3 regions of the Halomonas sp. ANAO-440 genome follow, and region 1 is predicted to be linked to each of the others. Evidence: predicted binding sites of a transcription regulator. Region 1 holds the regulator's gene; each other region holds the start of a gene.
The links. The regulator sigma-54, encoded in region 1, starts transcription at its own class of promoters, with help from an activator protein. The targets are predictions, from matches to a motif close to TGGCACNNNNNTTGCTNT.
Positions count from the first base shown of each region.

Region 2: the regulator sigma-54 is predicted to act here: its motif matches at 7,278-7,295, upstream of KZO25_RS19450 (P-II family nitrogen regulator).
Region 3: the regulator sigma-54 is predicted to act here: its motif matches at 6,171-6,188, upstream of glnL (nitrogen regulation protein NR(II)).

Region 1 covers NZ_JAHXBV010000002.1:183,558-193,177, reverse strand. The annotation lists gene KZO25_RS01900 (calcium/sodium antiporter) at 1-76, shown strand, start outside; gene KZO25_RS01895 (KpsF/GutQ family sugar-phosphate isomerase) at 109-1,119, shown strand; gene KZO25_RS01890 (KdsC family phosphatase) at 1,211-1,768, shown strand; gene lptC (LPS export ABC transporter periplasmic protein LptC) at 1,773-2,396, shown strand; gene lptA (lipopolysaccharide transport periplasmic protein LptA) at 2,393-2,920, shown strand; gene lptB (LPS export ABC transporter ATP-binding protein) at 2,928-3,653, shown strand; gene KZO25_RS01870 (RNA polymerase factor sigma-54) at 3,813-5,231, shown strand; gene hpf (ribosome hibernation-promoting factor, HPF/YfiA family) at 5,341-5,649, shown strand; gene ptsN (PTS IIA-like nitrogen regulatory protein PtsN) at 5,655-6,131, shown strand; gene rapZ (RNase adapter RapZ) at 6,171-7,091, shown strand; gene KZO25_RS01850 (HPr family phosphocarrier protein) at 7,094-7,363, shown strand; gene pmbA (metalloprotease PmbA) at 7,409-8,749, opposite strand; gene yjgA (ribosome biogenesis factor YjgA) at 8,900-9,406, shown strand; gene tldD (metalloprotease TldD) at 9,569-9,620, opposite strand, start outside.
Region 2 covers NZ_JAHXBV010000046.1:82,300-91,919, forward strand. The annotation lists gene phnE (phosphonate ABC transporter, permease protein PhnE) at 1-155, shown strand, start outside; gene KZO25_RS19420 (host attachment protein) at 261-689, shown strand; gene KZO25_RS19425 (methyl-accepting chemotaxis protein) at 798-2,858, shown strand; gene KZO25_RS19430 (LysR family transcriptional regulator) at 2,880-3,806, opposite strand; gene KZO25_RS19435 (ferredoxin--NADP reductase) at 3,953-4,729, shown strand; gene glnK (P-II family nitrogen regulator) at 5,079-5,417, opposite strand; gene KZO25_RS19445 (ammonium transporter) at 5,574-6,824, opposite strand; gene KZO25_RS19450 (P-II family nitrogen regulator) at 6,879-7,217, opposite strand; gene KZO25_RS19455 (accessory factor UbiK family protein) at 7,503-7,856, shown strand; gene KZO25_RS19460 (YifB family Mg chelatase-like AAA ATPase) at 7,929-9,434, shown strand; gene KZO25_RS19465 (hypothetical protein) at 9,465-9,620, opposite strand, start outside.
Region 3 covers NZ_JAHXBV010000028.1:16,618-26,237, forward strand. The annotation lists gene KZO25_RS16535 (tripartite tricarboxylate transporter substrate binding protein) at 1-7, opposite strand, end outside; gene KZO25_RS16540 (Bug family tripartite tricarboxylate transporter substrate binding protein) at 164-1,135, opposite strand; gene KZO25_RS16545 (tripartite tricarboxylate transporter permease) at 1,304-2,827, opposite strand; gene KZO25_RS16550 (hypothetical protein) at 2,829-3,287, opposite strand; gene glnA (glutamate--ammonia ligase) at 3,864-5,270, shown strand; gene KZO25_RS16560 (DUF4124 domain-containing protein) at 5,462-6,007, shown strand; gene glnL (nitrogen regulation protein NR(II)) at 6,259-7,332, shown strand; gene ntrC (nitrogen regulation protein NR(I)) at 7,325-8,737, shown strand; gene KZO25_RS16575 (deoxyguanosinetriphosphate triphosphohydrolase) at 8,810-9,620, shown strand, end outside.

The DNA.
Region 1 (9,620 bases):
GCCTGCCAGCCTGCTGCTGGGGTGCTATCTCGCCTATCTGGGCTGGCTGGGGCTTGTCGGCAACGGCGCTCCTTGAGTGAAACGCCACAACGGGCAACAATCATCATCATGACCATAGACGCTGCTTCTCCACATCAAGCCGATCCCGCCGACGTATCGCCATTGCGCGATAGCGCCCGTCGCACGCTTCAAATCGAACACCAGGCCATCGGCGCCCTTGCCGATCGACTGGATAGCCATTTCGATCATGCCTGTGAGCTCATGCTTGCCTGCCAGGGTCGGGTGGTCGTCACCGGCATGGGAAAATCGGGCCATATTGCCGGCAAGATCGCCGCGACCCTGGCCAGCACCGGGACTCCGGCCTTCTTCGTCCACCCCGGCGAGGCCAGCCATGGCGACCTCGGCATGATCACTCCGGGCGATGTGGTGCTGGCCCTTTCCAACTCCGGTGAAACCGGAGAAGTCACGGCGATTCTGCCACTACTCAAGCGTATGGGCACGCCGCTGGTCAGCATGACGGGGAACCCCGAGTCGACGCTGGCCCGCCATGCCGACGCTCACCTGAGTGCCGCCGTCGCCCGTGAGGCCTGTCCCCTGGACCTGGCCCCCACCGCCTCTACCACAGCGGCGCTAGCCCTGGGAGATGCCCTGGCCGTCGCCCTGCTGGAAGCCCGCGGCTTCACCGCTGAGGACTTCGCCCGCTCACACCCGGGAGGCAGCCTGGGAAAGCGGCTCCTGCTACGGGTCGCCGATCTCATGCATCAGGGTACGCGACTGCCGAGCGTCCCGATGGGCAGCCCGCTGCGGGACGCACTATTGGAGATGTCCCGACAGGGGCTCGGCTTCACCTGTGTGGTGGACGTGCAGAATCGACTGATTGGTGTCTATACCGATGGCGACTTGCGCCGCACCCTGGACCAGCATACCGACCTCAGCCAACTGAGTGTCGATGACGTCATGACTCGCCCCGGCAAGCGCATCGCCCCCGACCTGCTGGCCGCCGAGGCGGTGCGCGTCATGGAGGACAATCGGATCACGGCCCTGGCCGTGGTCGACGAAGAAGGACATCCGGTCGGTGCCCTGCACATGCACGACCTGCTGCGCAGCGGCGTGATCTGACGACCCATTTAACCCCTGACCTTTTGAACCCCTGACCTTTTGAACCCCTGACCTTTTGAACCACTGACCTTTTGAACCACAAGGAGAGCCCATGGCTCTGGCAACTCCGATCAACGACCCCCGGCTCCTCGACCGTCTACGCCAGATCCGTCTACTGGCCCTCGATGTCGATGGGGTACTGACCGACGGACGACTCTACTTCCAGGCCGACGGCGTTGAGATCAAGGCATTCCATACCCAGGACGGGCTGGGCATCAAGCTGCTGCGGCGCGCCGGCATCCAGGTTGCCCTGCTGACGGGTCGAGAATCCTCCATGGTCAGTCATCGCGCTGCCGCGCTGGGCATCGACCACGTCTTCCAGAGCTGTGAGGACAAGCTGGCCACCTTGCGCGAACTCTGCCGACGCAAGAACCTCTCTCTGGAGCAGGTCGCCTATTGCGGCGACGATCTTCCCGACCTGGCCGCCATCCAGCGGGCCGGCATTGGGATCACCGTCCCTGGAGCCCCTCCCTACATTCACGCCCTGGCCGACTGGGTCACTTTACGCAGCGGTGGCCACGGGGCCGTTCGCGAGATCTGCGATACCCTGCTCGAAGCCCAGGGACACCGAGACGCCCTGGTCGACACCTATCTTCACGTCCAGCACTGACCCCATGCTGCCCAAGCGCCTGCCCCGCCCCTCGTTTCGACTATGGCTCCTGCTGATCCTGATTGGCCTGGGAGCACTGCTGGCGTGGCTAGCGCCCTGGCAGACTCCCGCTCCCGGCCCGGTGCCCACCGACGAGGCCGGCGAACCTGACTACTACCTCGAAGAAGCCAGGCTGACGCGATTCGACGCCCAGGGCCGTGCCCACCAGCGCCTGGACAGCCCGCGCCTGGTGCATACTCCTCACGATGATGTCACCCGAGCGGTAACCCCGGTGGCCCACTTGATCGATCGAGAGGGTAGGCGCTGGATTGCCAACGGCGACGAAGGGCGACTTGGCCCCGGGGGCAATCCACTGACACTGACCGGCAACGCCCGACTGTTCGCCCCCGAGGAACGCTGGCAGCTCGACACAGAAATATTGCACTTCGACGCCAATGTCGGGCACGCCTGGAGCGACACCCCGGCACTGCTCCAGCAGCCCCCCCAACACATGCGCGGCGACCGCTTCGATGCCTGGATCCATGACAACCGGTCACGTTTGACCGACAATGTTCGCGGCCACCACCCCCCGGAGCGCGCCCAGCAGGGCCAGGCCGAAGCCATCGAACCAGAGGATGTCACGCCATGAAGCAATTCAAGTTCCCAACCGCCCGCATGCTAATCGCCCTGGCGCTGGTTGGCATGGCGTGGGGAAGCGGCCCGGTCCTGGCCCAGCAGCGAGACGCCGACCAACCTATCGAAGTCGAGGCCGACCAGCTCGATCTCGACGACACCGCCGGCACCGCCGTCTATACCGGTGACGTGGACATTCGCCAGGGGACCATGCAACTGACCGGCAACCGGGTCGAGATCCGCCGCAACCAGGCTGGCGAACTGACTCGCGCCATCGCCACCGGCGAGCGCGCCTATATCGAGCAGCAGCCCGACCCGGACGAACCCGTGGTGCGTGGCTGGGGGCGAACCATCATCTATCATGTCGCCGAGCGCCGCGTCGAACTGATCGACAGGGCCGAGCTGCATCAGCGGGGCGATACCTTCGATGGCGGCTATCTGGAGTACTTCCTCGATCGCCGCGTGGTTCAGGCTCGTGCCGAGAGCGAAGGTGTCGAAGGGCGCCAGCGGATTCGCATGACCCTGCAACCGGAGCGCTGACGTGGTAATGAAGACCCTGAGAGCCACTCACCTGGCCAAGAGCTACAAGCGTCGCCGTGTGGTACACGACATCAGCCTCTCCATCGAGCAGGGCAGCATCGTCGGCCTTCTCGGCCCCAACGGTGCCGGCAAGACCACTTCGTTCTACATGATCGTTGGCCTGGTCCGCGCCGACGCCGGTGAAGTGCATATCGACGACCTGGACCTGAGCGGGTCGGCCATGCATGAGCGAGCCCGCGCCGGCATTGGCTACCTTCCCCAGGAAGCCTCGATCTTTCGCAAGCTCTCGGTGGCGGATAACATCATGGCCATTCTCGAGACGCGCAAGGACCTGGACCGACGAGGCCGTCATGCGCGCTTGGAAGAGCTGCTGGAAGACTTTCATGTTACCCATATCCGCAACAATCTCGGCATGAGCCTGTCTGGCGGCGAACGGCGACGGGTGGAGATCGCCAGGGCGCTGGCCACCGAGCCGGCCTTCATCCTGCTCGATGAGCCTTTCGCTGGCGTGGATCCTATTTCCGTTGGTGAAATCAAAGGCATCATCCGTCAGCTCAAGGCGCGTGATATCGGCGTCCTGATCACCGACCACAACGTGCGCGAGACATTGGATATCTGCAATACCGCCTACATCGTCGGAGACGGGCAGATCATTGCGGAAGGTGATGCCAATGCCATTCTCGCCAACCGCAGGGTGCGTGAGGTCTATCTCGGCGAGGACTTCCGTCTCTAAACCTGGCGACTCGAATCAACACAACTGCCTGCTGTCAATATAAACATGCATATTCGGCACGGAAATTGCGGATGGCATGCTTATTGCACTCAAACCACTTGCAAGTCGAACCATTGGGGGCTAGGGTGGTTTTTTTCGGCAGATGAGCCCCCTATTCTCATGGCCATGAAAGCATCCTTGCAACTCCGTGTCGGCACTCAGCTGACCATGACGCCCCAACTGCAGCAGGCGATTGCGCTGCTGCAGCTCTCGACGCTCGATCTGCGTCAGGAGATCCAGCAGGCGCTGGAAACCAACCCCATGCTGGAACTCGACGACGGCTTCGGCGAACAGACCGCCGAAGCGGTCCAAGACGACGATTGGGCCAGCGAAATTCCCTCTGAACTTTCCACCGACAGCGACTGGTCTGACACCTACCCCGACCATGGCGCCAGCTCGGGCAGCGGCGAAGGACCTGATTTTGAACGCCAGGCCGCCGGGCAGAGCCTGGCCAGCCACCTGATCTGGCAGCTCGCGATGACCGATCTCAGCGAGCGCCAGCGCCAGATCGCCGAGAGCCTGATCGATGCCGTGGACGGCACCGGCTACCTGGCGCAGCCGCTGGAAGAGATTCGCGACGGGCTTCGCCAGCAGGGCCTCGAGGGCCTGCCAACCCGGGAGGTCGAGCAGGTGCTGCTGCGTCTGCAGCAATTCGAACCTACCGGTGTCTTTGCCCGGGACCTGCGTGAATGCCTGATGCTGCAGCTCGCGGCACTACCCGACGACACCCCGCTGCTCCCCCAGGCCAGGCGCCTCGTCCGCCAGTTCCTCGAAGCCCTGGCCAGCGACGATCGCCGACTGCTCAAGCGCCGCCTGGGGCTGGACGATGAGGCCCTGGAGGAGGTGATCGGTCTGATTCGCTCGCTGGACCCGCGCCCGGGCAGCGAGTTCGCCGAGGTGAGTGGCAATTACATCACCCCCGACCTGCTCGCTCGCCATGACGAGCGCGGCTGGCGTGTCGAGCTCAACGCCGACGCCCTGCCAAGACTGCGCATCCAGCCCGATTACGTGGCCCTGGTAAGGCGCGCCGACAAGAGCCAGGACAACCAGTTTCTCAAGGATCACCTTCAGGAGGCGCGCTGGCTGATGAAGAGCCTGGCCAGCCGGAACGACACCCTGCTGCGGGTCGGCCGCGAGATCATGGCCCGCCAGCTCGACTTTCTCGAGCAGGGGGAGGAGGCCATGCGGCCACTGATACTGGCTGATATTGCCCAGGCCGTGGATATGCATGAGTCGACCATCTCTCGCGTAACGACCCAGAAATTCATCCACACGCCGCGCGGCGTGTTCGAACTCAAGTTCTTCTTCTCCAGCCATGTCGGCGGCGGAGAAGGCGAAGGCGACGCCTATTCCAGCACCGCGATCCGTGCCCGGATCCGCAAGCTGGTACAGGACGAGCCGCCCCGCAAGCCGCTGTCGGACAGTCGCCTGGTCGATCTGCTGGCCGAGGACGGCATCCGCGTTGCGCGGCGAACCGTCGCCAAGTACCGGGAAGCGTTGGGCATACCCTCCTCAAGCGAGCGCAAGCGATTTCGCTGACCCCAGCCCGCTCTCTTGACCCTTCGCAGGAAACCGGAAAGGGAGGGGTTTGCAGGGCCTCAAAAAGGGTTACAATCGAGGCACCACCCGAAGGACGAAGGAGCCTGTCATGCAAGTCAATATTACCGGCCACCATGTGGAACTGACCGATGCCCTGCGTGACTACGTCAGCGAAAAACTGACCCGCGTGCAGCGCCACTACGACAACATCACCAACGTCCAGGTCACGCTTTCGGTAGAGAAGGAGCGTCAACTGGCCGCCTGCACCCTGCATGCTGCCGGCGCCGACCTTCATGCCGAGGCCACCGATCCCGACATGTACGCCGCTATTGACGCACTGACCGACAAGCTCGACCGTCAACTGGTCAAACACAAGGAAAAAGCCCAGGCCCGCGCCCAGGGCGCCGGCATTCGCTGATTGCCATGACACTGGAAACCATTCTGCCGCCGGAGCGCGCCTTGTTCGGCGTCCCCGGTGGCAGCAAGAAACGGGTGCTGGAATTCTTCAGCACCTTCATCGCACAGAACACGCCGAGCCTCGACAGCCAGGAAGTCTTTGCCCGCCTGATCGGCAGAGAACGCCTCGGTAGCACGGGCATCGGCAATGGGGTGGCCATTCCTCACGCCAGGAGCCCCCACTGTCACAGTCCGGTCGCGGCCTTCCTCCAGCTGGCGGAGCCTATCGATTTCGACGCCATCGACGGAGAGCCGGTCGACCTGGTCTTCGTACTGCTGGTCCCGGAAGAGGCGGACGATACACATCTGGCGCTACTCAGCCAGGTGGCCAGCATCATGAACGATGTCGACACTCGAGTGGCACTGCGCAAGAGCAACAGCCAACGTGAGCTCCACGAGCGGCTCATTGAAGCCATTCGACGACAGACGCCGACGCCGCTCTGACCTTCCCGGGCCGCCCGGCCAGCCAACCAGGAGACCCGCATGCAGCTCGTGATCATCAGTGGCCGTTCCGGCTCCGGCAAGTCGATCGCACTGCAGGCGCTCGAAGACCTGGGCTACTACGCCATCGACAACTTTCCAGCGATGCTGCTGGGATCGCTGGTGGAAGAACTGCCCAGCGGACCGTCCGGACAATCCTCCATTGCTGTCAGCATCGACTCACGCAACCTCCCCCATGCCCTGGAGCGCTTCCCCCGTCTGCTCGAGGAGCTGCGCGCCCGCAAGATCGATTGCCAGGTAATATACCTCACCACAGATGCAAGAATTCTGATCGAGCGATACTCGGCCACACGGCGACGCCATCCGATGACGCGTGGCAGCGACATGACGCTGGGAGAGGCAATCGAGTCGGAAGACGCCACCCTGAGCGACATTCGCAATCTGGCCGACTTGATCATCGACACTTCCCGGCTTTCGGTCCATGACCTGCGAGGCCGCATCACCGACCAGGTTGCCAGCCATCGGCCCGATCAGTTGACGCTTACCGTCGAGTCCTTCGGCTTCAAGGGAGGGGTGCCCCTTGATGCGGATATCGTCTTTGATGCCCGCTGCCTGCCAAACCCCTACTGGGACCCGCGGCTGCGTTCCGCCACCGGCCGCGAGCCCAGCATCGTTGAGTTCCTGGAGCAGTATCCGCTGGTGGGGGAGATGCTTGACGACATCATCGGCTGGATCGAGCGCTGGCTCCCCGCCTATCGCAGCAGCCACAGAAGCTATCTCACCGTCGCCATCGGCTGCACCGGTGGACAGCATCGCTCGGTATACCTTGCCGAACGGCTGGCACACCACCTGGCCCAGCTGCAGCCTGACGTTCGCCTGCGCCACCGGGAGCTCGGCATACACACGCCGGTCTCCCCCTCACCACAGGACGCTCCGGGAAAGCCTGAACGCAAGGAGTCGTAAGCGTGGCCAGCCGCAAGCTAACACTGACCAACAAGCGTGGCCTGCACGCCAGAGCGGCCACCAAGCTGGTGCAGTGCTGCCAACCCTACCAGGCACGCGTCACTGTCAGCCGTGGCGGCCAGGATGCCGACGCCTGCAATATCATGTCACTGCTGATGCTCGGCGCCCCGTGCGGCACCGAGCTGACGGTGAGCGCCGAGGGAGAGGACGCCGAACAGGTCCTCGATGCGTTGGAGACCCTGTTCGATGCCCGCTTCGAAGAGGATGCCTAAGCACCCCTCCCCCTGGACGTGACACAGCGCCCCTGATGGCCCGCCTCAGCCTCCAGCGATGGTCATCTCATCGATCAGCCAGCTGCCGGAATGGATACTGCCACGGGTGTCGATATCGCTGCCGGCCGCGGCCAGCCCCTTGAACATCGCTTCCATATTCGAAGCGATGGTGAACTCCTCCACCGGGTGCTGGATTTCCCCGTTCTCCACCCAGAAGCCGGCAGCGCCCCGGGAATAATCGCCGGTGACGCCATTGACCCCCTGCCCCATCAGCTCGGTGACGAGCACCCCGCGGCCCATGCGCGCCAGCAGTTCGTCGCGGGTTGCCAGCGGAGCGTCGATACGCAGGTTCCGCGCACCGCCGGCGTTGCCGGTGGTTTGCATGCCGAGACGCCGGGCGCTGTAGGCGGACAGCATGTAGCTGGCCAGTTGCCCATTCTCGATGAAAACGTTGTCACGGGTCTGGACCCCGTCATTGTCGAAGGGGGAGCTGGCCATGCCGCCCCTCTCCATGGGCCGCTCATAGAGGGAGAACCAGGCCGGGAAGAGCCCGTCGCCCAAGCGGTCGCAGAGAAAGGAGGCCTGCCGGTACAGCGAGCCCCCGGCGATCGCACTCATGAGATGGCCAATCAGGCCACTGGCCACCGTGGCATCGAACAGCACCGGCAGGCGCCCGGTATCAGGCCGCCGGGAGCCCATGCGGCGCAGTGTCTTCTCCGCCGCCGAACGTCCGACAGCCTCGGGTGCCAGCAGATCCCGCGGATCGCGGGCACTGGTATAGTCGTAGTCGCGCTGCATGCCCCCTTCATCCTCGGCGATCAGCATGCAGGAGAGCGAGTGGCGGCTGCCGCACTGGCTGCCCAGGAAGCCGTGGCTGTTGGCATAGACCCGCACCCCTTCCCCACTGGAGAGCGAGGCCCCTTCGGACTGGCGTATCCCCGGCTGGCTCCTGCCGGCAGCCTCGCAGGCCAAGGCCAGGTCGATGGCCTGCTCGGTGGTCAACGCCCATGGGTGGTGCACGTCCAGATCGGGGAGCTCCGTCGCCATCAGCGCGGCATCCGCCAGCCCCGCCGCGGGATCCTCGCCGGTGTAACGGGCGATGGCCACGGCCTTTTCCACGACCGCGCGTATCGACTCATCGCTGGCATCCGTCGAGGAGGCACTGCCCTTGCGTCCCCCCTGATAGACGGTCACCGCGATGCCCTGGTCGCGGGACAGCTCGACGGTTTCCACTTCGCCCTCACGCACGCTGATGCCGATTCCCTGGTCGACGCTGGCACCCACTTCGCAGGCGTCGGCGCCCAGGCGTCGTGCCAGTGCCAGTGCCTGCTCGGCACGGGACGTCAGCAGCGGCTGTTGAGCGGCGGCATCGAAAGCCTGTGTCATCTGTCTCTCCCTCATTCACCGGCCCGGCCGGCATTCGAACGTGTCAGTATCCCGCCATGCGCTGGCGGGCTGGTATACTGTGTCGCATTGATCCCACCGGGGCGATCAAGCTCACGATACTGTTGACCCTTCACACTAGTTGGTAACGGCATGTCCCAGGAAGTCCCTTCACAGCCAGACGAGCGGCCCAGCAAGTCACAGCTCAAGCGCGAGATGCACAAGCTGCAGGCGCTGGGCGAACAGATCATCGCCATGACGCCAGCGGAGCGGTCACGGTTCCCGCTCTCCGACGACCTGCTGGCGGCGGTGGAGGAGACCTCGCGCATCCGCTCCCATGAAGGGCGTCGCCGCCATATGCAGTACGTCGGCAAGCTCATGCGCGGCGAGGACCTCGACGCCATCCAGGCGGTGTTCGATTCCATCGAGCAGGAGTCCCGCCATCGCGACCTGGCCTTCCACCGCCTCGAGAAGTGGCGTGACCGCCTCATCGAGGAGGGCGACGACGCCGTCGAAACCTTCATTGCCGACTATCCCGATGTCGACCGCCAGGCCCTGCGCCAGCTGATTCGCAACGCTCGTCGCGAGCGTGAGCAGGACAAGCCCCCCACCAGCTCGCGTCGGCTGTTCCGGCTGATCCGCGATACGGCGGGGCTCTAGCAGCCCCGGCAACACCGCCGGGAGGCCTGCGGCCTCCAGTCGCGACGGGAACCGGCGCTCCTACAGCGAAGACTCATAGACAAGTCTCTCTTGGAGCGCTCGGCCTGGCGCAGCCGGCCGTCCACAACGCATCTCACCCAGCCTGCGACAAGCCGCCTATGTTCAGGAAGCAGTGCCGCCGATAGTGAGCTCGTCCAGCTTGAGCGTCGGCTGG
Region 2 (9,620 bases), on a different contig from region 1:
TGGGGCTGGTGGGCGCCGGTGGTATCGGGGTACTTCTGCAGGGTTCCATCGACACCTTCGCCTGGCCCACCGTGGCCACCATACTGATCGCCATTGTCATCCTGGTACTGATCGGTGAAGCCATTACCAGCATTCTGCGGCGCAAGGTCATCTAGACGTGGCTGGGTTTGACCCCGGGAAGTCACCTTGCCATGTTGAAGGGGAAGGCGGGGCATCGTCCCATGGCGTGCCCTTCCGTCAATCCGTATCAAGGAGAGGCTATGACAACGTATATCGTGGTGGCCGATGCAGCACGGGCGCGTGTCTTTACACGCGACGCCCTCAAGCTGCAGGAGAAGGAAAGTCTCGTGCATCCGGCAGGGAGGCTGCATGAGGGCGATCTGGTGACCGATGGCGGTGCCGACGTGCAGGAATCCAGAGGACCCGGGTCACGCTCCTCTTATCGGGAGGACATCGCCTCCGAGCACGAAGACCAGCTCTTTGCCAAGCAGGTAGCCGAGCGGATCTATCGCGCTCGTGTCGAGAATCTCATGGACAAGCTGATTCTCGTGGCGCCTCCCAAGTTTCTCGGCCTACTGCGTGAAGAGCTGGATGCCCCCACCCGCAAGCTGGTCATTCATACCCTTGCCAAAGACTTGAGCAAATCCGATTTGGAGAGCATTCAGCAAGCGGTCAGCGACATGCGCTGATCGCATACGCCCGTTACACCTCAAGAGTCGGGCGCTCTTGCCGATATCAAGGAAGGCACAGCCGCGGTTTGATGCCGCCGAGCTTATCCTTACTCAGCGAGAGCGCCCATGCACCTCAAATCGATCCGCCAGTATGTGGTTCTGCTGGCAGGCCCCTGCTTGCTGGCAGTGGTGGCGGCCCTGGTCGTCTATAGCCTGTTCTCCTCCTCCCGCACCCAGGTGATCGTCGAGAACCACACCCGAGGATTGCTCGAGGGGGCCATTGATGAGCGACTGGCGGTGCTGGCGGATGCCGAGGCGGGCCGCATTCAGCGAGAGCTCGAGCATGCCTTGACCCTGGCTACCCAGCTGGCAACTGCCAATGCAATGATGGGACAGCGCGACGATAGCGGACGCCTGGCCCTGTCCATGAGCCGTCGCGAGCTCTCCAACCTGGTGCGCCAGACCGTTGTCGAAAACCCCTCGCTACTGGACGCCTTCATCGGCTGGGAGCCCGACGCCTTCGGTCGAGACGACCTGCATGCCGACCTGGGCGAGGCGGAGGGATACGATGGCTCGGGGCGTTTCATGCCCTGGTGGTACCGCACCGACAGCGGAAGCGTGGAAGTACTCCCACTGGGCGACACCATGGAGAGTGACACTCTGCTGGGCAGCGGTGTTCGCGAAGGCGAGTACTACCTTTGCCCGCGGGAGACCCTGGCACCCTGCATCATCGACCCGGCGCCCTACGACTTCGGCGGTGAGATGCTGATGGTTACTTCCTTCAACGTGCCGATTCTGGTCGACGGTGAGTTTCGCGGCGTTGCCGGGGTCGATCTGGCGCTCGACTTCATCCAGGCGCTGTTGCTTGAGGCCAACCAGTCTCTCTATGACGGTGCCGGCGAGCTGGCGCTGATCGCCGGCCAGGGCGGTCTGGCCGCCTATACCGCCGATGCCGAGCGACTGGGTATGCCGGCCAGCGATGCACTGGGAGCGGACATCCTGGCCTCGGTGAACCAGGCCCGCGATGAGGAAGTCACGGCCAGCGTGTTTCGCAATGGCATGATCGAGCGCTATCAGCCCTTTACCATCGGCGCGAGCGAGACACCCTGGGTGCTGATGGTCCGACTGCCGGAGCAGGCAGTGATGGGTGACCTGACGGCCCTGCAGAATCTGCTCGACGATCAACGGCGTACCGACACCCTGGGCATGAGCCTGGTGGGTCTGTTGCTGGCGGCCCTGGGCATGGCGGCGCTGTGGATAGTCGGCGGTCGGGTCTCGCGGCCGCTGCGCCTGCTCGCCGATCGCATGCGCGGGATCGCCACCGGCAATGGCGACCTCACCCAGCGGCTGCCCGTTAAGGGACGTGACGAAGGTGCCGAGCTGGCAGCGCAGTTCAATGCCTTCGTCGACAAGGTGCATGATGTGCTGATCGATGTGCGTGACAGCAGCGAGTCGGTTCGCCTTGCGGCCAACGAGATCGCCATGGGTGGGGAGGACCTTTCGCGGCGCACCGAGCAGGCGGCCGCCAGCCTCCAGCAGACCTCCGCTTCCATGGAGGAGATCTCGAGTACCGTCGAACATACCTCTGCCTCGTCACGGGAAGCCAACGCCCTGTCGAAGTCGGCCGCTCAGGTAGCGCAGCAGTCGGGCGAGGCGGTGAGCCAGGTGGTCAGCACCATGGATGAGATCAGCGACGCGTCGCGGCAGATCGGCGATATCGTCAAGGTCATCGATGGCATCGCCTTCCAGACCAACCTGCTGGCGCTCAACGCTTCCGTCGAGGCGGCACGAGCCGGTGAGCATGGCCGCGGCTTTGCCGTGGTGGCCGGCGAGGTACGCCAGCTGGCGACCCGCAGCGCCGAGGCGTCGCGGGACATCAGGGGGCTGATCCAGGCCTCCGGCCAGCGGGTGGCCGCCGGTACGGAGCTGGTCGGACAGGCGGGGGCCACCATGGGCGAACTGGTCGCCAGCGTAAACCGTGTGGCCAGCATGCTGGGCGAGATCAGCGTGGCGGCCAGTGAGCAGAGCGACGGCATCAGCCAGGTCAGCGTGGCCGTGGCGGACCTGGACCGCATGACCCAGCAGAATGCCGCCATGGTCGAGGAGTCGACCACCGCCGCCGAGCGGCTGAGCGACGAGGCGGACCGGCTTGCCGGCGTGATCGGAGGCTTCAAGCTGCGCCAGTGACGGCGTGCCTGGCGGGAGGGGTCAGGGCACCGGCGGCAGGTCAATTTCGTCGCTGCGCTGAATCCCTTCGGTCATCTGTCGGCACAGCCGCAGGAATTCGCGCATGCCGGTGGCGAGGTACTTGTGGCGGTGCCAGATGAAGGCGAACTGGCGGCTCAGGTCCAGCTCCGGCGTGGGGATCGGCACCAGGCTGCCGCGGCGAAAGGCATCGCGCAGGGCCAGCTTCGATACACAGCCGATACCCAGACCCGACTCCACCGCTCGCTTGATCCCCTCGGTATGCTCCAGCTCCAGCAGGATGTTGAAGCGGCCGCGCCGATGGCGGGTGGCATGTTCCAGCGTCAGCCGCGTGCCGGAGCCCTGCTCGCGCATGATCCAGTCGGCGCGCAGCAGCTTTTCCATGTCCACCTCGCCGACATTGGCCAGCGGATGACGCGGTGAGCAGAAGACGGCCAGCTCGTCCTCCACCCAGGGCTGCATTACCACGTCCTCATGCTGGCAATCGCCCTCGATCAGACCCAGATCAAGTTCGTGATGCACGATCCGCTCGATAATGGCACTGGTATTGCGCACCTGCAGCCGTACCCGGCTGTCGGGATGGCGCTGCATGAAATCGCTGATCAGCAGCGTGGCCAGGTAGTTGCCGATCGTCAGCGTTGCCCCCACGTCCAGCGAGCCGACGCCGCGCTGGCCGCGCAGCAGTTCCTCGATTTCCTCGGCCCGGTCGAGCAAGGCCACGGCCTTGGGCAGCAGCTGGAAGCCCAGGGCATTGAGCTTCAGGCGCTTGCCGATACGGTCGAGCAGCTGGCAATCGAACTGCCGCTCCAGCTCCGAGAGCGCCGTGCTGGCCGCCGACTGAGATAGCGACAGTACCCTGGCTGCGTGGGAGACGCTCTCGTGCTGGGCGACGGCGACGAACACTTCCAGTTGGCGCAGGGTGTAGCGCATGGCATCTCTCCGGGCAGTGGTATATTCACATTATAGATATGCTTTATCCAAACTACCCATTTAACAGATATGCTGCCAGCGCTTAGAATTAGTATCAAAGTTGAAGTGGCGCTGTTATGCGTCAATGGAATATCAAGGAGCCGGTCGTGAGCAAGTTTGCCCTGGAAGAGGTTCTTAGCGTCCACCACTGGAATGATACGCTATTCAGTTTCCGCACCACCCGCGAGCGCAGCCTGCGCTTCAAGAACGGTCAGTTCGTCATGATTGGCCTGGAAGTGAACGGCAAGCCGCTGATGAGAGCCTATTCCATTGCCAGCCCGAACTATGAGGATCACCTGGAGTTCTTCAGCATCAAGGTCCCCGATGGTCCGCTGACATCGCGGCTGCAGCACCTCAAGGTGGGCGACCAGATCATGGTCAGCCGCAAGCCGACCGGTACCCTGGTGACTGACGACCTGCTGCCGGGCCGCAACCTCTACCTGCTCTCCACCGGCACCGGCCTGGCGCCGTTCATGAGCCTGATCCAGGATCCCGAGGCCTACGAGCGCTACGAGAAGATCGTGCTGGTTCACGGCGTGCGCAGCGTGAGCGAGCTCGCCTATGCCGACTTCATCCAGAATGAGCTGCCGGCCCACGAGTACCTGGGCGACGAGATCAGCGAGAAGCTGGTCTACTACCCCACTGTGACCCGTGAGGAGTTCCACACCATGGGGCGACTGACCGACCATATCCGCAGCGGCAAGCTGGCCGAGGATACCGGCCTGCCCCAGATGGACCCCAAGCAGGATCGCGCCATGATCTGCGGCAGCCCGGCGATGCTAGACGAGACCAGCGCCCTGCTCGACGACCTGGGGTTCAATATCTCGCCACGCATGGGCGAGCCCGGCGATTACGTGATCGAGCGGGCCTTCGTCGAGAAGTAAATCCCGCCACTGACGGAAAAACCACCTGTGCTGACAGGTGGTTTTTTCTCGTTCATCGCATTTTTGGCGTGAACTTGCTCTGCATAGGCTGCATTGCGGAAGGGGGCTCGACGACAGCGACGCAGGCGCTCCTTGTTGGAGCGCTGGTTCCCATCGCGACTGGCGCCGATAGGCGCCCGGCGGAGGCTGCCGCGCTGGCAATAACCGCGACCATCGGTAACGCCGCCGGGAGTCCTTCGGCCTCCAGTCGTGATCTGAAGATACTCCTACAGCGCGGCCATGACTTCCCTTGCCATTTCACGCCAAAGTGTGAAGATCCTTTTTGGTTGGCGCCGCCTATTTTCTCTTACTACACGGCATCCTTGCCGGTTTCGCCGGTGCGGATGCGAATCACCTGTTCCAGCGGCGTGATGAAGATCTTGCCGTCGCCGATCTTCCCCGTATTGGCGACCTGGGTGATGGCATCGATGACCTTCTCGGACATCTCGTCATCCACGGCGATCTCGACCTTCACCTTGGGCAGGAAGTCGACCACGTACTCGGCGCCCCGGTAGAGCTCGGTGTGACCTTTCTGGCGGCCGAAGCCCTTCACCTCGGTCACGGTGATGCCCTGAACGCCGATTTCGGAGAGCGATTCGCGAACGTCGTCGAGCTTGAATGGCTTGATGATGGCGGTCACCAGTTTCATGGTCTTTTCCTCGTAATTCAGGGAGGGCTCGCTGGGTGCAGCCCCTCGCAGTGTGGGGTTTCGTTGGGTTCAAGCATACACCGCGACGAGCGGGAATAAAAAAGCCCCCTCGGAAGGGGGCCAGGTGGAGCACGCCAGCTCACGGGGTCTGCGTCGTTACTTGTTGGCGACGCTGAACTCGGGGTAGGCCTCCATGCCGCACTCGGCAATGTCGACGCCCTCGTACTCTTCTTCCTCGCTGACCCGAATGCCCATGACGGCCTTGAGTATCAGCCAGACAGCCAGGCTGGCAAGGAAGACCCAGAGGAAGATGGACAGGCCGCCGATGATCTGCGGGCCGAAGCTCGCGTCGCCGTTGGTGAGCGGTACGGCCAGCAGGCCCCAGATTCCGACGACACCGTGAACCGAGATGGCACCGACAGGGTCATCGATCTTCAGCTTGTCGAGGCCGACGATGGCGGCCACGACGATGGCGCCGCCCACGGCACCGATCAGGGTGGCGCCCAGCGCCGTCGGCTCCAGTGGCTCGGCAGTGATGGCCACCAGGCCGGCCAGCGCGCCGTTGAGGGCCATGGTCAGGTCGGCCTTGCGGAACCACACCTTGGCGAGGATCAGGGCAGTGATCACCCCACCGGCAGCGGCGGCATTGGTGTTGACCAGAACCTGGGCCACGTTGTTGGCAGAGACCACGTCCGAGAGCTTCAGCTCCGAGCCGCCGTTGAAGCCGAACCAGCCCATCCACAGGATGAAGGTACCCAGTGTGGCCAGCGGAAGGTTGGCACCGGGGATGGCGTGGATGCTGCCGTCCTTGCCGTACTTGCCCTTGCGAGGACCGAGAACCAGCACCCCGGCCAGGGCTGCGGCGGCACCGGCCAGATGCACGATGCCGGAGCCGGCGAAGTCGGAGAAGCCCATGGCGTCCAGCCAGCCTTCGCCCCAGGTCCAGTAGCCCGATACCGGGTAGATGACGCCGGTCATCACCACGGCGAAGGCGAGGAAGGCCCACAGCTTCATGCGTTCGGCGACGGCGCCGGAGACGATGGACATGGCGGTTGCCACGAACACCACCTGGAAGAAGAAGTCGGCGCGCATCGAATAGTAGGGTGCATCGTCGCCACCGGCGGTGACGGCCGCCACGCTGTTCTCGCCGCCGATCAGGAAGCCGAGGTTGGGCAGGATGCCGCCTTCATTCCCCGAGTACATGATGCTATAGCCCACCAGCAGGTACATGGTGCAGGCGATGGCGAACAGCGCGATGTTCTTGGTCAGGATCTCGGCGGTGTTCTTGGAGCGCACCAGGCCGGCCTCGAGCATCGAGAAGCCCGCAGCCATCCACATCACGAGCACGCCACAGATCAGGAAGTAGAAGGTGTCGAGCGCGTAACTCAACTCTGCCAGTTCAGTCATTGGAATCTCTCCAGAGCCCTTGAAAACAGCTTGTCATTGCAAGCGGTGTCGTTATCAGACGGCGTCGGCGCCACGTTCGCCGGTACGGATGCGGATGACATCCTCCAGCGGCGTGACAAAGACCTTGCCGTCGCCGATCTTGCCGCTGTTGGCAGCGTTGCAGATGGCCTCCAGTACGCCTTCCAGGCGCGCATCATCCACGGCGACCTCGACCTTTACCTTGGGCAGGAAGTCGACCACGTACTCGGCACCGCGGTAGAGCTCGGTATGCCCCTTCTGGCGACCAAACCCCTTCACTTCGGTCACGGTGATGCCCTGGACGCCGTTGTCGGCCAGCGCCTCGCGGACGTCGTCCAGTTTGAATGGCTTGATGATGGCGGTAATGAGCTTCATCTCGAATCTCCCGGCTTGGATGGCACGACGGCGCTCTGCCGTCGGATGAGTTACGCTTGCCAAGCGATATGCGTGCCGGTTTGTTATAAAGTTGATTAATTTCATATTGTTACAATATGTTTTCCCGTTGCATTCCTCGCCGCTGACGGCCTATGCGAAGCGCCCTGCACCACAATGATGCCCGGCAATGGTGCAGGTGCTTCGCAATGGGGCGGCAAAGGAGAATGCGCGAGTCAAGGCCGTTGCGTATCCTGTAGACAAACTCAATGCGTTGGAGAGAGAACCATGGCGAGTCAAGATCCCATCAGCCGGCTGGCCCAGCAGCTGGGCGAGCGACTGCAGGGTGCCTCACAGGCACCGGAGGAGATCCACAAGGGGGTGCAGCAGGTCGTGCGCGGTGCCTTCGATCGCCTGGATCTGGTGTCCCGAGAGGACTTCGACATCCTCATGGACGTCATGCAGCGCACCCGCATTCGCGTGGAAGCGCTGGAGCAACAGGTAAGCGCACTCGAGGCGGCGCTGGCATCTCGCCAAGACGAGGTGACCTCATCAGGCGAGGCAACAGCAGCCGGCAAGGCACCGAAAGTCGACGACGGCCATCCCGAGGAAGACGCTGGCGGCGGCGAAGCGGGGCGTTGACGGGCCGCTCGGCGGTCTTTATGCAGCAGTGCTAATCTATAGCGATCAAGCACACTGACTGCGAGGGACCGCATGATGCTGGCAATCGTTGCCACCCGGGCCGGACTGGGGCTGGAGGCCCCCGAGGTTCTCGTCGAGGTACATCTGGCCAACGGCCTGCCGGGCATGACCCTGGTCGGCCTGCCGGAGACTGCGGTCAAGGAGAGTCGCGAACGGGTGCGCAGCGCCCTCACCAACGCCGGCTTCGACTTCCCCAATACTCGTCGTATCGTGCTCAACCTGGCGCCCGCCGACCTGCCCAAGGTCGGCGGGCGCTTCGACCTGCCCATCGCTCTGGGCATCCTGATGGCCTCCGGCCAACTGCCCGGCGATGCCCTCGATGGCATCGAAAGTGTCGGTGAACTGGCGCTGGACGGTCGGCTGCGCCCGATCAGCGGCGTGCTGCCGCTGGCCCTGGCTGCGCGCAGGGCGGGGCGGAAGCTGATCGTGCCGCGGGAGTGTGCCGATGAGGCCGCCCTGGCCGGGGACCTTCAGGTGCTCCCCGCCGACCACCTGCTGGAGGTGGTCGCCCACCTGCTGGGACAGACACCCATTGTGGCGCACCAATTGGAAGCGCCGCCGGGGTCATCGGTCATCGAGGGGGATCTAGCCGAGGTGAGGGGCCAGCACCAGGCGCGCCGGGCGCTGGAGATCGCCGCCGCGGGAGGCCACAACCTGCTTTTCTCGGGCCCGCCAGGCACCGGCAAGACCATGTTGGCGAGCCGCCTGCCGGGCATCCTGCCGCCATTGACCGAGGAGGAGGCCCTGGAAGTGGCCGCCGTCCGGTCGGTCTGTGGCCTGCCGCTGTCGGAGCAGTGGGGGCGTCGCCCCTTTCGTGCGCCCCACCATACCGCCAGCGCCGTGGCCCTGGTGGGCGGCGGCTCCTGGCCGCGTCCCGGTGAAATATCCCTGGCCCACCAGGGGGTGTTGTTTCTCGATGAGCTGCCCGAGTTCAGCCGCCATGTCCTCGAGGTGATGCGCGAGCCCATGGAGTCTGGACAGATCCATATCGCCCGGGCCAACCACGAAAGACGCTTTCCCGCTAGATTTCAGCTTGTCGCCGCCATGAACCCTTGCCCCTGCGGCCACCTGGGGGACCCCCGCCAGGCCTGCCAGTGTACCGCCGCTCAGATCCAGCGCTACCAGTCGCGACTCTCGGGGCCGCTGCTGGATCGAATCGACCTGCAGGTGGAGGTGCCGGCGCTGCCGCCGGAACAGCTGACCTCCCGCGAGACGGGGGAAAGCTCGGCGGAGGTGCGTGAGCGAGTCATGGCGGCCCGCGAGCGCCAGTATGCCCGGGGGGCGCTCAATGCCTATCTGGGGAGCCGGGAGCTGGAGGCGGCCTGCGCCCTGTCGACGGCGGATCGTGCCTGGCTGGCCGGGGTGCTCGAGCGGCTGCGGCTCTCCGCTCGGGCCTATCATCGAGTGCTGCGGGTGGCGCTGACCCTGGCCGACCTTACCGGCAAACCGCAGCCGGAGCGCGGCGAGCTGATGGAGGCGATCGGTTATCGGCAACTGGATCGTCAGCGCCAGGGCTAAGAGGCTGTTTACACGCTACTGCGCTGAGGCCTATAGCGCCGTGGCATCGAAGGCGCCCTCGATCTCGGTCTCCCACAGCGCGCTGTCGGCATCGGGGCGATAGAGCGACAGGGTAAGACGGTAGGGCAGCAGTTCGCGGTCGGAGAGCTGCAGGCGCGGCGCAGTGGCTTCCAGCCGGCTCTCCAG
Region 3 (9,620 bases), on a different contig from region 1:
TTTTCATTGTTGGACCTCTTCGTTTCTTGATGGCCTTGCGGATAGCAAGGCCAAAGTGGCGCGAGCGGTGGGCCGTTCAGGCCGGTTTCAGCTCGCCTTTGCCGCCGTTCCCGGGTTGCCGGAGCGGCGGGCAGGTTTTGTGGACAGATTGGCGCCTGAGCGATTACTCCTCGTCTTCGGGCAGGCCGCCGAGTTCTTCCAGCAGGGCCTTGTAGCCCTCGACCTGATCGGCGAGAGTCTGGGTGACCTCATCCTCGGGAATGTAGGTCACCGGCATCAGGATGCGCTCCTCGGTGATCTCGATGAAGCGCTCGTCCTGGGTTGCCGCTTCCAGTGCCTCGGCGAGTCGCGCCACGTGGGCGTCCGGTACGTCCTTGGGCACCATCACCACGCGGATCTCGGCGGCGTTGATGTCGTAGCCGGCTTCCTGCAGGGTCGGGGCGTCGGGGAAGGCAACCAGGCGATCTTCGGCCAGGCTCAGCAGCACCGGCATCTCGCCGCTGTCGGCATAGCCGGAGTGGGTGCCCCCGCTGTAGCCGAAATCCACGTCGCCGGAGAGGATGAGCGGCGCCATGCCGGCCCCGCCGGCGGTGGGTACGATTCGCAGGTCGAGGCCTTCCTGACGGGCGATGTACTCGATGATCATGCGATCCAGTGCGGTCTGGGTGGCATAGCTGGTGCCCGGGTTCTCGCGGGCATATTCGATCAGGCCTTCCCAGGTATCGCCGAACTCACGGTCCTCACCGGTGACCATGGCCGACTGGCCCAGGGTCACGCCGGCCACGTAGCGGAAGTCATCCAACTGATAGGTGGTCTCGGTGGAGAGCGGGCCGAAGGTGATGGTCATGGAGGTGCCGAAGACGAAGGTGTAGCCCTCGTCGGTATTGTTGGCCAGGCGCGCCAGTGCCACGCCGCCACCGGCCCCCGGCTGGTTGACTACGTTGACCGGCTGGCCGAGTTCGTCTTCCAGCACGTTGGCCAGCACGCGGGCCTGGATATCGGTACTGCCACCGGCGCCGAAGCCGACGACAAGGGTCAACGGCTTGGTGGGAAACTCGTCGGCCTGGGCCGTGCCGGCCATGCCGAGCGCCATGGCGGAAGAGAGGATGGCGGTCGTGAGTAGCTTCATTTTCATGGTGTAACCCTCTTTATTGCTTCGTTGTTTTGCTTCGTTGTTTTGCTTCGTTGTTTTGCTTCGTTGTTTTGCTTCGTTGTTTTGCTTCGTTGTTTTGCTTCGTGTCTTGCGTCGTTGTTTTGCTGCGTGTCCTGCTTCACTGCCTTGCGCGGTTGCAGTACGGCCGACTCAACTATCTGTCCTGGCCTTGTAGCGCGCCTTCATCCGACGGCGATAGCTGCTCCAGCCAAGGTGCAGCACCATCAGCACCGTGAAGACGATGAAGGCCAGGGCGATGGGCCGATCGAGCAAGATGCCGATCTCACCGCCCGAAAGGATCACCGACTGGCGCAGGTTCATCTCCAGCATGGGCGTGACGATGAAGGCCACCAGGAAGGTGACGAAGGAGTAATCGAACTTTTTCAGGAAGTAGCCGAAGATCGCGAAGACGAATACCGTAACCAGGCCGAAGGTGCCATAGCCCTGCACCTGGATGCCGGCCAGGCAGAGGAAGATCACCACCGCAATGACGATATGCGGCGGCACGCTGGTGACCCGGGCGAAGATACGCAGGCCATACCAGCCCACTGCCAGCATCAACAGGCTCGCCACGATCATCCCCGAGAACAGCGTGAAGAGCATTTCCGGGTGGTCGCGCAACATCAGCGGCCCCACCTGGATGCCGTGGATCATGAAGGCACCCACCAGCAGGGCGGCCGAGACGCTCCCGGGGATGCCCAGGCCGAACAGGGGGATATAGCTGGCCGGGATCACTGCGTTGTCCGACGCCTCGGCGGCGGCGATGCCATTGGGGTTGCCCTTGCCGAAGCTGTCGGGATCCTTGGCGCTGCGCTTGGCCAGGCCATAGGCCATGAAGGCCCCTACCGACGGCCCCAGGCCCGGCAGCGCCCCGACGAAGGCCCCCACCCCGGTACTCTTCAGGATGGTCGGCAGGGTGCCCTTGAACTCTCGGTAGGAGAGATCGTCCGCCTTGTCGTCGCTCAGCTTGATCACGCTGGCGCCCTTGTTGCGGCGATACTCGTCGAGCTGCACGAACATCTCGGCGAGTGCCAGGGTCCCGATCACCAGCGGCAGGATCGGCACGCCCTCCATCAGCTCGGCGTAGCCGAAGGTCAAGCGCGCCGCCCCGGTTTCCGGGTCGAGTCCTACGGTGCCGAGAATGATCCCCATGCCGCCGGCCGCCAGTCCCTTGAGGAACGACCCCCCGGCCATGGCGGCAATGAAGACCAGCGCAAAGATCAGGATGGCGGCCAGCTCGTAGGGGCCGAACTTCAGCGCCACCGACGCGAACGGAATGGCCACCGCAATCAACAGCAGGGTGGCCAGCAGATCGCCGATTACCGAGGCCAGCAGGCCTACCTTGAGTGCCTTGCGCGGCTTGCCGTCGCGGGCCATGGGATAACCATCGAGGCAGGTGGCCGCCGATGAGGGCTCGCCGGGCGTATTGAGCAGGATGGCCGAGACGGCACTGCCGGCGGCGGTGCCCTTGGACAGGCCGATCAGGAAGGCGATGGCGGCATAGGCCGACATGTAGAAGGTCAGCGGAATGGCGATGGCGATGGCCACGGCCCGGTTGAGGCCGGGAATGACACCGACAATATAGCCGAGCAGCACGCCGCCAAGGATGATGGCGATGGATTCGTAGTGCAGGGCCGCCGCGAAGGAGGCGAGAATGGCGTCGAAACCGATCATGTCACACCACTCCAATGCGCATCAGATGGGCGGTCAGGCCATAGAGGCCGGCCGCCGGGATCGTGGCGGTGAGCACCACCACATACCAGCGTCGTTCACCGAGCAGCAGCAGCAGGCCGCCGATCAGCAGCGGTGCGACCCAGGTCAACGGGAAGCGATCGATCAGCACGATGAAGCCCAGCACATACAGGAACGGCCATACCTGATGCCAGAGGTGGCCGGCCGGCGGAATGGAGAAGAAGGGCTTTCCGGCGCGCTTGAGCGCTATGGCGCTGACCAGGGTCAGCAGGCCGGCGCAGCCGAGCATCAGCCAGGCGCCGAGGGTGGCCAGCGCCTTGGGCGGCATGCCGATGGCGAAGCCGCGGCCGCCGTAGGTGGGAATGACCCAGGCGAGGAGCAGCACCGCGATGGCGGCAACACCGATTCCAGACCAGAAATTCTTGCGTGGCATATCGGTCATGTGGTGTAGGTCTTGTGGTGTGGGTGACGGTTCGAGGCGGGCAGCAAATGTCTTGAACAGAAAGTTTGCTTGAATTCACTGCCTTCCACGTATTGTTTTGCTGACAAAATGGCTAGCCGACGACACTATCTGCTGCGGGGCACCCCCTCAAACACTGGCTGCGACGGAAATTAAACGTTAATGGGGCGGATGGTTCTTGACCATACAGCCACTATACAGCAGGGGTTGGGTGAAAATAGTGCATCAATGCGGTGCAGAAGGCGCTGATCATGGTCAATTGTGGTGCAAAAACATCCTTCTCCTTCCTGCCATATGGCTCGGGTAGCGTTTCTGGTGCAAGGAAGGGTATTCGCAAGAATCAAAAAAACATTTTAAAACATATGGATAAAAAAATTATGGGTTGTGATGGTGCAGTGTTGGCACGCTGCCTGCATTAGGTTGGCCAGCTCCCATGCCTGCGCATGGTGATCGTGGGCACCAAGCTCACAGCGTGCTACAACATGCGCTGGGTCGATGCCAGTGCCAGTGGACCATCAGCCAACGAATCGAGCCAAACTCGCTCAAATGGAGGACATTATGTCTGCCAAGACTCTCGCCCTGATCGAAGAAAACGACGTGAAGTGGGTTGACCTGCGCTTCACCGACACCAAAGGCAAGGAGCAGCACGTCACCATCCCCGCGCGTGACGTGGACGACGAATTTTTCGAGAACGGGCAGATGTTCGATGGCTCCTCCATCTCCGGCTGGAAGGGCATCAACGAGTCGGACATGATCCTGCGCCCGGAAGACGGTACCGCCTTCCTCGATCCGTTCACCGAAGACGCCACCATCGTGCTGCGCTGCGACATCATCGAGCCCGCCACCATGCAGGGCTACGAGCGCGACCCGCGCTCAATCGCCAAGCGGGCGGAAGCCTACCTGCAGTCCAGCGGCCTGGGCGACACCGCCTTCTTCGGCCCGGAGCCGGAATTCTTCATCTTCGATGAGGTGCACTGGAAGACCGATATCGAAGGGGCGATGTTCAAGATCTCCTCTGAAGAGGGCGCCTGGTCCACCGACCGTCAGGTCGAGGGTGGCAACCTGGCCCACCGTCCGCGGGTCAAGGGAGGCTACTTCCCGGTGCCGCCGGTGGACAGCTTCCACGATATTCGCGGCGCCATGTGCAACACCCTGGAGGCCATCGGCCAGACCGTCGAAGTGCATCACCACGAGGTGGCCAACGCCGGCCAGAACGAGATCGGCGTCAAGTTCAACACCCTGGTGAAGAAGGCCGACGAGCTTCAGGAGATGAAGTACGTCGTGCATAACGTGGCTCACGCCTATGGCAAGACTGCGACCTTCATGCCCAAGCCGCTGGTTGGTGACAACGGTTCAGGCATGCACGTGCATCAGTCCTTCTGGAAGGATGGCGTCAACCAGTTCGCCGGTGACCAGTACGCCGGACTGTCTGAAATGGCGCTTTACTACATCGGCGGTATCATCAAGCACGCCCGTGCCCTGAACGCCTTCACCAATGCCTCGACCAACTCCTACAAGCGTCTGGTTCCTGGCTTCGAGGCGCCGGTCATGCTGGCCTACAGTGCTCGCAACCGCTCCGCTTCCATTCGCATTCCTTACACCGCCAGCCCCAAGGGCAAGCGCGTCGAGTGCCGTTTCCCGGATCCGACCGCCAACCCTTACCTGTGCTTCGCGGCGATGCTGATGGCGGGTATCGACGGTATCAAGAACAAGATCCACCCCGGCGATGCCATGGACAAGAACCTGTACGACCTGCCGCCGGAAGAGGGCAAGAAGGTTCCGACCGTGGCCAGTAGCCTGGATCAGGCCCTGGAGGCGCTGGATGCCGATCGTGCCTTCCTCACCGAGGGTGGCGTCTTCACGGATGACATGATCGATGCCTATATCGAGCTCAAGATGGAAGACGTGGAGCGTATCCGCATGAGTACGCATCCGGTCGAATTCGACATGTACTACAGCTGCTGAGGCATGCTGCGCGCCCGGTCCGGCAAGGCGGATCGGGCGCTCGGACGCTTCGGTGTCTGACAATCAAAGGGGCTCCGTTCATCTAGGCGGAGCCCCTTTTTGTCGTACACTGGACTCCATGGCTTGATACGACAGGCAGCCGACCGTGACGTCCAACCGATACGGGGCGCTGACGAAGGAGACCGATCCTCATGAAGAAGGCGCTTTTGGTAATCATTGGGCTGCTGGTCGCCTCCTCTGCCCTGGCGACAACTATCTATCGCACCGTCGACTCCCAGGGCAACGTGATCTTCACCGACAGTCCGGGCGGAGGTGGCGAGCCGGTGGAGCTCGCGCCGCTCACGGTGGTGCCCTCCCGGGAGCTACCCGGAAGTGCAGAGCCGCCGCGGGTGGAGGGCGTTGCGCCGCGTGCCAGCGCATCCCCGGGCCAGCCCTTCATGCCCTACGATGTCTTTCGTATCGCTTCGCCAGCGAATGGCGCTGAGCTGGCCGCCAGCCATGCAGGCAACGTGCAGGTGGAGCTTACCATCGAGCCTGAGCTGCGGCCCGACCATCAGGCCCGGTTGCTGGTGAACGGCAGGGTGAGCCAGACCGCGATGCACACCGCTGTCTTCATGCTCACCGATCTCGATCGTGGCCAGTACGTGATCCAGGCTGAGCTGCTGGATGGGGTCGGTGAGATTCGCCATCGCACCCAGCCGGTGACGCTCCATGTTCGGCGATCTCCTGCCGGTTGAGGCGGGCTCGGTTCCCCGGTTCGCCCTCCTTTCACCCACCCGTGCCCCAAGGGTGAGCGATTCCCCGCCCCACGCTGGTGGACACTTCTTTATTGCACCATGATAGTGCAGGTCATGGCCGCCACGATGCCCTGAAACGGCGCCAAGCCGTGGGTTTCAAGATTGGCGCGGTTCTTGCTTTAGCTAGGAGTGGCTAGGGTAGTTACAGGAATCCTGGCTTGCACAGGGGTTTCGCCGGCTGCGCGAAACGGGTGCGTGTTCACACCAAGAGAAGACCAATGCATCGACGTCTGATGGAACACCTCACCACTGCGGTGCTGCTACTGGATGGCAGCCTGCGCCTGAGCTGGATGAACCCCGCCGCTGAAGCACTGCTGGCGGTAAGTCTTGGGCGCGTGAAGGGGATGCGGCTGTCGACGCTGGTCACCGAGGACGATGGCATGAGCGCGGTGCTGGCCAAGTCACGCGATGATGGCCATCCCTTCACTCAGCGGGAGGTGAGGCTGGCGCTTGTAACCGGTGCGGTGATCACCATCGACTATACCGTGACGCCGCTTTCGGACGAGGAGCTTCTGGTCGAGATGGAGCCACGCGACCGTCTGCTGCGTATCTCCCGGGAGGAGGCGCTGCTCAACCGGCAGGAGGCGATCAAGGTGCTCTCCCGTGGCCTGGCCCATGAGGTAAAGAACCCGCTGGGGGGGATCCGCGGCGCCGCGCAGCTGCTGGAGCGTGACCTCGATGATCCCGCGCTTGCCGAATTCACCCGTATCATTGTCGAGGAGGTGGACCGCCTGCGGGATCTGGTGGACTGCATGCTGGGCCCGAACCAACTGGTGCGCCATGAGCCGCTCAACATCCATAAAGTGCTCGAGCGGGTGCGTACTCTACTGATGGCCGAGACTCCGATTGTTCAGGTGGAGCGTGACTACGACCCCAGTCTGCCCGACTTCCCGGGTGACGAGGCGCAGATGATCCAGGCCGTGCTGAACGTGGCACGTAACGCCGTGGAAGCCATGGCAGAGGCCGGCACGGAACAGCCGCACCTGCTGATGAGAACCCGGGCACGGCGTCAGTTCACGCTGGGTGCGGAGAGACATCGCCTGGTCTGCGAGGTGGCGCTGATCGACAACGGCCCTGGCGTTCCCGAGAGCCTGCAGGAGACGCTCTTCTACCCCATGGTGTCGGGCCGTGCCGAAGGCAGCGGACTGGGGCTGTCCATCGCGCAGGGCATCCTGCATCAACATCAGGGCTTGATCGAATGCGAATCCAGCCCTGGTCATACCGAATTTCGCTTGCTTATACCCCTGGAGAGGCGCCATGACTGATGTCGCACGTGTCGCTGTCGTCGATGATGATCGTGCCATTCGCTGGGTGCTGGAGCGCGCCCTGGCCCAGCCCGACCTCGATGTCGAATGCATCGAGCGGGCCGACCTGGCGCTCAGCCGGCTGCTGGACGACCCGCCGGATGTACTGGTTACCGATATTCGCATGCCGGGCATCGACGGCCTGGACCTGATGTCACGGGTGCGGGATGTGCATCCCGACCTGCCGGTCATCGTGATGACCGCACACTCCGACCTGGATAGTGCGGTTGCCTCTTATCAGGGCGGTGCCTTCGAGTACCTGCCCAAGCCCTTCGACGTCGACGAGGCGTTGGCGCTGGTGCGTCGTGCCGTCGCCCATGCCCGGGAGCGCAAGCGGCCGGTCAGCGTGCCCGAGGGGCTGGATGCCGAGATCATCGGCGAGGCCCCGGCGATGCAGGAGGTGTTTCGCGCCATCGGCCGGCTGTCGCACTCCCACATCACGGTGCTGATCAACGGTGAGTCGGGTACCGGCAAGGAGCGCGTGGCCCGCGCCCTGCATCAGCACAGCCCGCGGGCGGGTAGGCCGTTCATCGCGCTGAACATGGCGGCGATACCACGTGACCTGATCGAGTCGGAGCTGTTCGGCCATGAGAAGGGGGCCTTTACCGGTGCCACTGCCCAGCGCCAGGGGCGCTTCGAGCAGGCCGATGGCGGTACGCTGTTTCTCGACGAGATCGGTGACATGCCTGCCGAGACCCAGACCCGGCTGCTGCGGGTACTGGCCGACGGCGAATTCTACCGGGTCGGCGGTCACACGCCGGTGAAGGTGGACGTGCGCATCATTGCCGCGACCCATCAGAACCTCGAGACCCTGGTCGAGGACGGACGCTTTCGTGAGGATCTCTTCCATCGCCTCAACGTGATCCGCGTGCATCTGCCGAAGCTGGCCGAGCGGCGCGAGGATATCCCGCGGCTGGCGCGGCACTTCCTGGCCGAGGCGTCCAAGGAGCTGTCGACCGACGTCAAGGTGCTCACCAAGGATGCCGAGACCCACCTGACCCGGCTACCATGGCCCGGCAACGTGCGCCAGCTGGAGAATACCTGCCGCTGGCTGACGGTGATGGCATCCGGACGCGAGGTCCTGATCGAGGACCTGCCGCCGGAGCTGCGTGAGCCGGAGGCAGCGGAAAGGGGCAATGGCGATTGGCGCGCGGCCTTTCGCGACTGGGCCGACCGGGCGCTGGCCGCCGGGCACACCCATCTGCTGGAAGAAGCGGTTCCCGACTTCGAGAAGATCCTGATCGAGACTGCGCTGAAACATACCGGTGGGCGCAAGGGCGAGGCCGCCGAGCTGCTCGGCTGGGGGCGCAACACACTGACCCGCAAGCTCAAGACACTGCTGCCGGCATTGGCCGACGGGGAGTGAGAAGGCGGTACCGGGGCGTGGCCTTTACCGCCACTGTGGTGCCAGAATGGGGGCTTCAAGGAGAGATAGCCCATGACGCAGATGCACTGGCAGCGCTTGCTCGACCCCTCGCGACTCTACGGCGGCCGCGCCGGCCGTGATGAGATCGGTCGCAGCCCCTTCCACAAGGATCATGACCGGATCGTCTTTTCCGGCTCCTTTCGCCGCCTGGGGCGCAAGACCCAGGTGCATCCCCTCACCGACAACGACCATATCCACACCCGGCTGACCCATTCCCTGGAGGTGGGCTGCGTGGGGCGCTCGCTGGGCATGATCGTCGGCGAGCTGCTGCGCGAGCGGTTGCCGGAGTGGATCACTCCAGCCGACATGGGTGTCATCGTCCAGGCGGCTTGCCTGGGGCACGATATCGGCAACCCGCCCTTCGGCCACGCCGGTGAATATGCCATTCGCGACTGGTTCAAGTGCGCCGAGGCCGACGGCAGCGGGCTGCTCAAGGGACTGTCGGAGCGCGAACGCGCTGACCTGCTCACCTACGAGGGCAACGCCCAGGGGTTCCGGGTGGTCACCCAGATCGAGTACAACCAGTTCCGTGGCGGCATGCGGCTGACCACGGCGACGCTGGGGACACTCTTGAAGTACCCCTGGACGGTGGAGCACGGCGGCAGTGCCGGGAAGTTCGGCTGCTATCAGAGCGAGAAGGCGCTGCTGGCCGAGGTGGCCGACCGCCTGGGGCTGGTGCCCCGGGGCGAGGGGCGCTGGTGTCGTCACCCGCTGGCCTGGCTGGTCGAGGCGGCCGACGACATCTGCTACGCCCTGCTCGACCTGGAGGACGGCCTGGAAATGGGCATCCTGCGCTTCGACGAGGTGGCCGACGTGCTGCTGC